One region of the Streptomyces sp. DSM 40868 genome, then DNA from elsewhere that is predicted to be linked to it. Evidence: riboswitches for the same ligand, from Rfam matches in the RefSeq annotation. Region 1 holds a riboswitch; each other region holds the start of a gene.
The links. A riboswitch is a leader RNA that binds a small molecule or an ion and turns the genes downstream of it on or off. The one in region 1 is predicted to bind cobalamin.
Positions count from the first base shown of each region.

Region 2: another riboswitch for cobalamin. It lies ahead of HB370_RS26590 (ribonucleoside-diphosphate reductase subunit alpha); the one in region 1 lies ahead of HB370_RS03995 (iron ABC transporter permease).
Region 3: another riboswitch for cobalamin. It lies ahead of HB370_RS21050 (HoxN/HupN/NixA family nickel/cobalt transporter); the one in region 1 lies ahead of HB370_RS03995 (iron ABC transporter permease).
Region 4: another riboswitch for cobalamin. It lies ahead of HB370_RS10470 (cobalamin biosynthesis protein); the one in region 1 lies ahead of HB370_RS03995 (iron ABC transporter permease).

Region 1 covers NZ_CP050504.1:884,364-886,556, reverse strand. Annotated here, with positions in the region: cobalamin riboswitch at 814-949, shown strand; gene HB370_RS03995 (iron ABC transporter permease) at 1,090-2,112, shown strand; gene HB370_RS03990 (ABC transporter ATP-binding protein) at 2,115-2,193, shown strand, end outside.
Region 2 covers NZ_CP050504.1:5,818,220-5,820,412, reverse strand. Annotated here, with positions in the region: gene HB370_RS26600 (sodium:solute symporter family protein) at 1-199, shown strand, start outside; gene HB370_RS26595 (GNAT family N-acetyltransferase) at 353-859, shown strand; cobalamin riboswitch at 877-1,037, shown strand; gene HB370_RS26590 (ribonucleoside-diphosphate reductase subunit alpha) at 1,159-2,193, shown strand, end outside.
Region 3 covers NZ_CP050504.1:4,616,092-4,618,284, forward strand. Annotated here, with positions in the region: gene HB370_RS21040 (glycoside hydrolase family 13 protein) at 1-398, opposite strand, end outside; gene HB370_RS21045 (metalloregulator ArsR/SmtB family transcription factor) at 478-828, opposite strand; cobalamin riboswitch at 907-1,091, shown strand; gene HB370_RS21050 (HoxN/HupN/NixA family nickel/cobalt transporter) at 1,120-2,193, shown strand, end outside; gene HB370_RS21055 (bile acid:sodium symporter family protein) at 2,099-2,193, opposite strand, start outside.
Region 4 covers NZ_CP050504.1:2,323,505-2,325,697, forward strand. Annotated here, with positions in the region: gene HB370_RS10460 (inorganic phosphate transporter) at 1-372, shown strand, start outside; gene HB370_RS10465 (hypothetical protein) at 406-627, shown strand; cobalamin riboswitch at 787-930, shown strand; gene HB370_RS10470 (cobalamin biosynthesis protein) at 1,028-1,972, shown strand; gene HB370_RS10475 (cobyric acid synthase) at 1,969-2,193, shown strand, end outside.

The DNA of each region.
Region 1 (2,193 bases):
GCGGTCCGGCCGTTGTTCGGCAGCCCCTTCACGGGGGTGAACAAAGCTCCCGGGCAGGCAGCCGGTGCCGCGTGGCTGCTCGGTGCGCCTGCTCAAAGCCTGATCCGGCCGGGTGGAGGGAGCGGTGGGCGGGGCAGAGGGCGTCGGTGGACTGGCTGCCTGAGCGAGGAAGAGCAGACGCAGGAGCTCCTCGGACGGCTCACCACTCTCGATCCCGAGGCCGGCGAGAGCCTCAAGGTCGTCCCGTACTTTGACACACCGGTCACCGCGGGCGCCGGGCTCGACGCCTTGCCGCGCGGCGCGGCCGCGCTGTCCGGAGTCGTCGCGGGGGCGGACCGGCGCGGGCGGATCAGCCGTCGCGCCCCCGACGGCCGGACGCACCCGACCGAGCCGCTCGCACGATCGCCGCAGCGGGCGTGCTCGGTCGGATCCGTGTGGCTGGAGCGTGTCGGCACCCCCACGCCAACGACGGGATGATCGTCGAACGTCTGGCGTTGTCGCTCGACCTCATCGAAGCGCGACGCAGCCCTGTCAGCGCCCTCGAAATCGTCGTCGATCCGGCCCTCGGCCGGCAGCAGGAGGCCCGCCGTGCCGGCGGCCCGCCCGGCCACGACCACCGTGCGCGTCCACGCCGACGGAGACCTCGGACCGCACCGACGCAGCGCCCAGGGCCGGTCCTGCACCACCGCCGACGACTACCTCGGCCACCTCACCAAGCGCTGCCCCGATCGGCGTCAGCTGTCCTGCCCCCTGCCCCCTGCCCCTCCTGCTCCGGTTGCCCGGGCGGTGCTCCGCGAAAGAGGCGGCGGAGGCTGTTTGTTAGGCTTGCCTCGCCTTCCGTGGGGGAAGTCCGGTGAGAGTCCGGCGCTGACCCGCAACGGTGTGCACGGCACCGCGATCCAGGGGTGCCGTGCGAGCCCGATCGCCTGCGGGGGCGTGTCGACCCGTTGACTGCTCGCCGTGGACTGCGAGAGAGGATCGCCCGGCCGGGTACGGCCGCGCGGGCTGCTCCTGCTCGACGTTCAGCAGGCGGCCCGTGTGAAGGACGGCCCACCCGTGCGCCGAAGGACGGCCCCCAGCCGCATCCCTGTGCTGCCGCTCAGTCTGTCCCTGCTGCTGTTGCTCCTGGTGTCGCTCGTCGGCGGTGTGGCGCTGGGCGCCGCCGGGGTCGGCTGGGCGGAGGTGCCGAGCTTCCTGTGGGCCGGGCTCACCGGCGGCACCGTACGCGCGAGCGACGCGGCCGCCTACACGATCGTCTGGGAGATCCGGCTGCCACGGGTGCTGATCGGCGCCACGGTCGGAGCGGGTCTCGCGGCCGTAGGTGTCGCCGTGCAGGCTCTGGTGCGCAACGCGCTGGCCGACCCGTTCGTCCTCGGCATCTCCTCGGGCGCGGCGGTGGGCGCCAACGCCGTGATCCTCCTCGGTGCGTTCGCCGGGCTCGGGGTCTGGGCGCTGTCTGCGTCGGCCTTCGTGTCGGCACTCGCGGCCATGGCGCTCGTGTACGCCGTGGCCCGCTCCCCGCAGGGCCTGACACCGCTGCGGCTGATCCTGACCGGCACGGCACTGGCGTACGGTTTCCAGGCTGTCACCACCGTCATGGTGTTCGGCGCGGCCCGGGGCGAGGCGGCCAGGTCGGCGATGATGTGGCTGCTCGGCAGCCTGGGCGGCGCCACCTGGGCCCAGGTGCCGCTCGCCGCCGTCACCGTGGCGGCCGGATGGGCCTGGTTGCGCCGACGGGCCGAGGCGCTCAACGCGCTCGCCATGGGAGATGAGACCGCGGCCGCCCTGGGCGTGGGACCGGTCCGGCTGCGCCGGGAGTTGTTCGTCGTCACCGCGGCCGTGACCGGGACGGTGGTGGCGGTCAGCGGTGCCATCGGATTCGTCGGGCTGATGGTGCCGCACGTCGCACGGATGCTGGTCGGCGCCGACCACCGGCGCGTGCTGGCCGTCGCCCCGCTCGCCGGGGCCGTACTGCTGGTGTGGGCCGACGTGCTGTCCCGGCTGGTTCTCGCCCCGGCCGAGCTGCCGGTCGGAGTGATCACCGCGGTGGTCGGCGTGCCCGCGTTCCTGCTGCTGATGCGGCGGGGCGGCTACGCGTTCGGGGGGCGCTGAGCATGCGACTCGACATCGACGACGTCACGATCGAGACCGCCGGAACCCGCCTGGTCGAGCATGTCGACCTCACCGTGGGCA
Region 2 (2,193 bases), 4.9 Mb from region 1:
CATCGGCGAGATCGGTTACATCGGCCTGACGGCGTTCGTGCTGAACGTGCTGGTCACCGTGGTCCTGACGGTCGTCCTGAAGGCCGTGAAGGCCCCCGAGGGCATCGACGAGACCAAGCCGGACGACTACACGGCGGACTCCGGCGACCCCGATGTCCAGGTGGAGCTTCCGCCGGCCACCGCGGGCAGCGCGCACTGACCCACGCGACATCCGCAGCGGGCCGCCGACAGCAGACGCGTCGGCGGCCCGCTGCCGTTGCCGGTCCGGGCGGGTGACGAGCGGTCCGCCGCGGCGGGGCGCCCCGCGGAAAACCCACGGCGCCTTGCCGTAGCCGTCCCGCACACTCGGCCCATGGACATCATCATCCGGCCCGCCGCCCCGTCCGAGTACGCCGCCCTCGGCGAGATCACCGCCCAGGCCTACCTCGGGGACGGCCTCCTGGACTTCGGCGAGAGCGACGAGTACCTGGGCGAGTTGAGGGACGTCGCGAAACGCGCGGCCGCCGCCGAGGTCCTCGTCGCGGTCGCGGACGACCGGCCGCTCGGCGGCGTCACCTTCGTCCCGTCCGGCGGCCCCATGGCGGACATCGCCCGTCCCGGCGAGGCGGAGATCCGCATGCTCGCGGTGGACCCCGCGGCCCGCGGCCGGGGCGTCGGCGAGGCGCTCGTCCGGGCCTGCGTCGAGCGCGCGAGGGCCACGGATGGCTGCACGGCCGTCGTCCTGTCCACCCAGCGCACCATGCACACCGCCCACCGCATCTACGAACGCCTGGGCTTCGTCCGCACACCCGAACGGGACTGGAATCCCGTGCCGGAGCTGGACGACATCACGCTGCTCACCTACGAGTTGACGCTCTGACACCACCCCGACACAACATCTGGGGGTGACACGGCAGCCCGACACAAGATGTATGCTCATGCTCGCTGTCGTCGCAGGGGAATCCGGTGCGAATCCGGAACTGTCCCGCAACGGTGTACTTGTGCGTATCCGCGTACGAGCGTCAGTCCGAGGACCTGCCGACAGTGCACCCGGCCAGCCGGCCGGTGTGCCCGACGTCCGGGCCTCGTGGAGTGGGCCGGTGGACGCGAGAGCCCCCGCGCGCTCGTGCTGCCCCCTGCCCTCCGCCAGGCCCCGTGCCGAGCGAGGGAGACCCCCACGTGACCATCGCGCCAGCCGACCCGGCTCCGGTCAGCGGATCCGAGACCGACGGTCCCGGTGCCGCGCTGCTGCGGACCCTGTCCGAGCTGACGGCCGATCTGCCCGACGCCGACCCCGGACGGGTCGCCGCCGCCGCGCTGCGCGGCCGGTCCGCGCGGGCCGACGAGGCGGAGCTGCGCGAGCTGGCCACGGAGGCCGCCGCCGGCCTGATCGCCGAGGACCCCGCCTACTCCAAGCTGGCCGCCCGGCTGCTGACCCTCGCGATCCGGGACGAGGCCGCCTCCCAGGGCGTGACCTCCTTCACCGGGTCGATCGAGGTCGGTCACCGCGAGGGCCTGGTCGCCGACCGCACCGCCGAGTTCGTGCGCACCCACGCCGAGCGGCTGGACGCGCTGGTGGACTCGGCCGTGGCCGACGGCGCCGACGACCGCTTCGGTTACTTCGGCCTGCGCACCCTGCACAGCCGCTACCTGCTGCGTCACCCGATCACCCGCAAGGTCATCGAGACGCCCCAGCACTTCATGCTGCGCGTGGCGAGCGGTCTGGCCGAGGACGACACGGTCCGCTCCGTGGACGAGGTCGCCTCGCTCTACGGCCTGATGAGCCGACTGGACTACCTGCCCTCCTCCCCCACCCTGTTCAACTCCGGCACCCGCCACCCCCAGATGTCGTCCTGCTACCTGCTGGACTCCCCGCTGGACGAGCTGGACTCGATCTACGGCCGCTACCACCAGGTCGCCCGGCTGTCGAAGCACGCCGGCGGCATCGGGCTGTCGTACTCCCGCATCCGCTCGCGAGGCTCGCTGATCCGGGGGACGAACGGGCACTCAAACGGGATCGTGCCGTTCCTGAAGACCCTGGACGCCTCGGTCGCCGCCGTGAACCAGGGCGGCCGTCGCAAGGGCGCCGCCGCCGTCTACCTGGAGACCTGGCACTCCGACATCGAGGAATTCCTCGAACTCCGGGACAACACCGGCGAGGACGCCCGCCGCACCCACAACCTCAACCTCGCGCACTGGATCCCCGACGAGTTC
Region 3 (2,193 bases), 3.7 Mb from region 1:
GCGGCCGATCCGGGCCCGGCGCGCAGCGCCTCCTGGAACCAGCGGTGCAGATGGGAGGTGTGGTTGGGGACGATGTCCACGACGACCTTCAGGCCCAGCCGGTGCGCCTCGCCCACCAGGGCGTCGAAGTCGTCCAGGGTGCCCAGGCGTTCGTCGACACCGCGCGGGTCGATGACGTCGTAGCCGCCGTCGGCGAGTTCGGAGGGGTAGAAGGGGCTCAGCCACAGGGCGTCGACACCGAGCGCGGCGAGGTGCGACAGCCGCTGGGTCAGGCCCCTGAGGTCACCGAGGCCGTCACCGTCGGCGTCGGCGAAACTGCGTGGATAGACCTGGTAGATGACGGCCTGGCGCCACCAGTCGGGGTTCTTGGACGAGAGGTCCGGCGGGCGGTCTGCCATACGGGCTCCCCTGGGACGGACGAGAGTACGGAATCTGTATCTGTCCACATTGCCCGAAAGGGAACCTTTTCCGGGGCGCTCAGGCGGCGCAGTGCTCCAACAGGCCCCTCACGTCCTCGTCCACCACCCGATAGCGCACCACGCGCCCCTCTTTCTCCCCCGCCACGACCCCTGCCGCGCGCAGCAGCCGCAGGGCCTGGGAGACGGCCGGGTCGTTCATGCCCGTGGCGATCGCCAGGTCCGAGACGGCCAGCGGCCCGGTCCGGTGCAGGGCGAGCAGCAGCGCGAGCCGGTTGGCGTCGGCCAGCAGCGAGAATCGGTCGGACCAGGTGCGCAGACGCCCCGCGTCGCCGATCGCGGCGATCGCCTCGCACACCCGGTGACCGTCGATGGTGCGACGATCGGCACGGTCGGCAGGAACGAGATGCATGCCCCCATCCTGGCAGGCGGCGATGTGATCTTGAATACCTGCCCGACTGCGCAGCTATGCAGGAAACCGCGTGCCCCTCTACGGTGGGCGGGCCGTGGTGTTCGGGAAGCCGGTGTGAGACCGGAGCGGCCCTCGCCACTGTGATCGGGGAGTTCCCGTTCCGTCCGGCATCCGCCGGGCCACTGGCCGAAAGGCCGGGAAGGCAGGAACGGCGGACGTGTGACCCGTAAGCCAGGAGACCGGCCACGGCAGCTCACGAAGTGATCCACGAGGTGCTGGAGCGTGAACCCGATGGCTGATGCCGCTACTTTCCGCTGGCGACGCGAGGACACCGTCAAGACGGCGGGGCTGCTGGTGGTGATCCTCGCCCTGCATGTCGTCGCCTTCGGGATCCTCTGTCTGCTGGTCGCCCCGAGGCACTACCAGGTCGGCTCCCAGGTGTTCGGCGTGGGACTGGGGATCACCGCCTACACCCTCGGCATGCGCCACGCCTTCGACGCCGACCACATCGCGGCGATCGACAACACCACCCGCAAGCTGATGGCCGACGGCAAGCGGCCGGTGTCGGTGGGGTTCTGGTTCGCGCTCGGGCACTCCAGCGTGGTCGTGCTGCTGGCCCTGCTGATCGCGGGCGGCACCTCGCTGGCCGGGAAGGTGATGAACGAGGGCTCCACCACCCACCAGGTGCTCGGGGTGCTCGGCACGACGATCTCCGGGTCCTTCCTCTACCTCATCGCCGCCCTGAACCTGGTCGCCCTGGCGGGCATCCTGAAGGTCTTCCGGGCGATGCGCGCGGGCGGCTACGACGAGACGGAGCTGGAACGGCACCTGGACTCCCGGGGTTTCATGAACCGGCTGCTGGGGCGGCTGACGAAGTCCGTGTCCCGGCCGGGGCAGATGTACCCGCTGGGTTTCCTGTTCGGCCTCGGCTTCGACACGGCCACCGAGGTCACCCTGATGGTGATGGCCGGCTCGGGCGCGGCGGCCGGCCTGCCCTGGTACGCGATCCTGTGCCTGCCGCTGCTGTTCGCCGCCGGGATGAGCCTGTTCGACACCCTCGACGGCACGTTCATGAACTTCGCCTACCAGTGGGCGTTCGCCAACCCCGTCCGCAAGGTCTTCTACAACCTCGCCATCACCGGTCTGTCCATCGCCGTGGCCTTCTTCATCGGCACCATCGAGCTGGTCGGTGTGCTGCACGAGAAGTTCGACCTCAGCGACCCGGTGACCGGCTGGGTGGCCGGCCTGGACCTGGACAACGTCGGCTATCTCATCGTCGGCCTGTTCGTGGCGGTGTGGGCGGCGGCGCTGGCGTACTGGCGGCTGGCACGGGTGGAGGAGCGCTGGTCGGTGCGGGCGGCGCCG
Region 4 (2,193 bases), 1.4 Mb from region 1:
GTCGGCGCGGGTGCCGAGTCCGTCACCGACCTCGGTGACTGGGGCACCGCCGCCGTCGCCGTCTTCCTGGTCGCCGCGAGCGCCGCGATCTGGAAGATCTCCCGCCGCGAGGTCGTGGACCACACCAACGTGGTCGAGGAGACCGGCGAGCCGGCCGGTGTCGTCACCGCCGCCATCGCCGCGGTCACCCCGCCGCCCGCCGGCCCGATCGCCGACAGCCTGACGGTCCCGGCCGCCGGGAAGCCGATCTCCGCGGACCTGGCCACCGCCGATCTGACGACCGCCGATCTGACGGCCGGCGATCTGACGGCCACGATCCCCGCCCCGGCCGCCGAACCGGCCCCCGCCGCCCCGCCGGCCGCCACGGTCTGACCCGCCCGCACGGTTACTGAAGGAAGCAATCCCATGAAGATCGACTGGGCGGCCCTCGGCTCCGTTCTGGGCGTCAGCGTCGTGTTCACGGTGTGCCTGGTGGCCCTGTTCACCCTCGGCATCAACGGCCTGTCCCGCCGCGAGCGGGCCGCGGCCCAGGGCGGCTCCGCCGCGCTCGCCGTCACCGGCGCCTACGTCTGCTTCGCCGCCTGCGCGGCGGCCGTGGCCTACGGCATCTACCTGATCGTGGCCTGACCGCAGACCCCGATCCCCGCCTCCGCCCCGCCGACCGGCCCACCCGCCGGACCCGGCGGGGCGGACGCATGCTCGCGGCGGCCCCGAAGACCCGTCCGGCGCCCCGGCGATGTGGGCCTCAGCACAGTCGGGCATCCCAGGTCAAAGGCAAGTTGACGGCCCTTCCGGGCACGTGGTGGACTGCCCAGGCCATGTACGGCGGCAGCAGAGGAAGCCAGTGCGAATCCGGCGCGGTCCCGCCACTGTCACCGGGGAAGAACCCCCCGGGAGCCAGGAACTCTCGCCGCCGGAATCCGTCGAACCAGGGCGTGGACACCCTGAGTGAGGACATGAATCGCCATGCTCGGCTGCCGAAGGACCCGTACCGGGAACGCCCCTGTGCCCACGGCCGGCTGAGCCGATGGGTGCCGACCGCACATACGCGTACGGCGCCGCCGCCGGCGTCCTCGGTGATCTGCTCCTCGGCGATCCCCGCCGCGGGCACCCGGTCGCCGCGTTCGGCCGCGCGGCCACGGCCGTGGAAGGCGCGCTGTGGCACGACCACCGCGGCTGGGGCGCCGTGCACACCGCCGTATGCGCCGGTGGCGCCGTCGTGCTCGGGGCGCTGGCCGCACGCGCCGTACGCCCCTCCCGTACCGCCTCCGTCGCGCTGACCGCCGCCGCCACCTGGGCCGTCGTCGGCGGCACCTCGCTCGCCCGCGAGGCCGACGCGATCGGGCGCGCCCTGGCCGCGGGGGACGTCGAGGCCGCCCGCGCCCGGCTGCCCCACCTGTGCGGCCGCGACCCGCAGGCGCTGGACGCCGACGGAATGGCCCGGGCCGTGGTCGAGTCGGTCGCCGAGAACACCTCCGACGCCGTGGTGGGCGCCCTGGTGTGGGGAGCCGTGGCCGGGGTGCCGGGGCTGCTCGGGTTCCGGGCCGTCAACACCCTGGACGCCATGGTGGGTCACAAGTCACCCCGCCACCGCCGCTACGGCTGGGCCTCCGCCCGCCTCGACGACGTCGCCGGCTGGCCGGGCGCCCGGCTCACCGCCGTACTCGCCACCGTCGCCGGACCCGACCCGCGCGGCGCCCTGCGCGCCTGGAAGGCCGACGCCCGCAAGCACCCGAGCCCCAACGCCGGTCCCGTGGAGGCCGCCTTCGCGGGCGCCCTCGGCGTCCGGCTGGGCGGAACCCTCTCCTACGGCGGCCGGGTCGAACACCGGCCCGTGCTCAACGGCGGCACCGGACGCCCGGTCCGGGTCACCGACATCGACCGGGCGGTACGGCTCTCCCGCCGCGTCGGCCTGCTCGCCCTCGGCACCACGCTCGCCGCGCGCGCACTCCTGAAAGGACGTGGGAAGTGAACGGTGGCCTCCTCGTGGCCGGCACCACCTCGGACGCCGGCAAGAGCGTCGTGACGGCCGGGATCTGCCGGTGGCTGGTCCGCCAGGGCGTCAAGGTGGCGCCGTTCAAGGCGCAGAACATGTCCCTGAACTCCTTCGTGACCCGGGAGGGCGCGGAGATCGGCCGCGCCCAGGCCATGCAGGCCCAGGCCTGCCGGATCGAGCCGACCGCGCTGATGAAC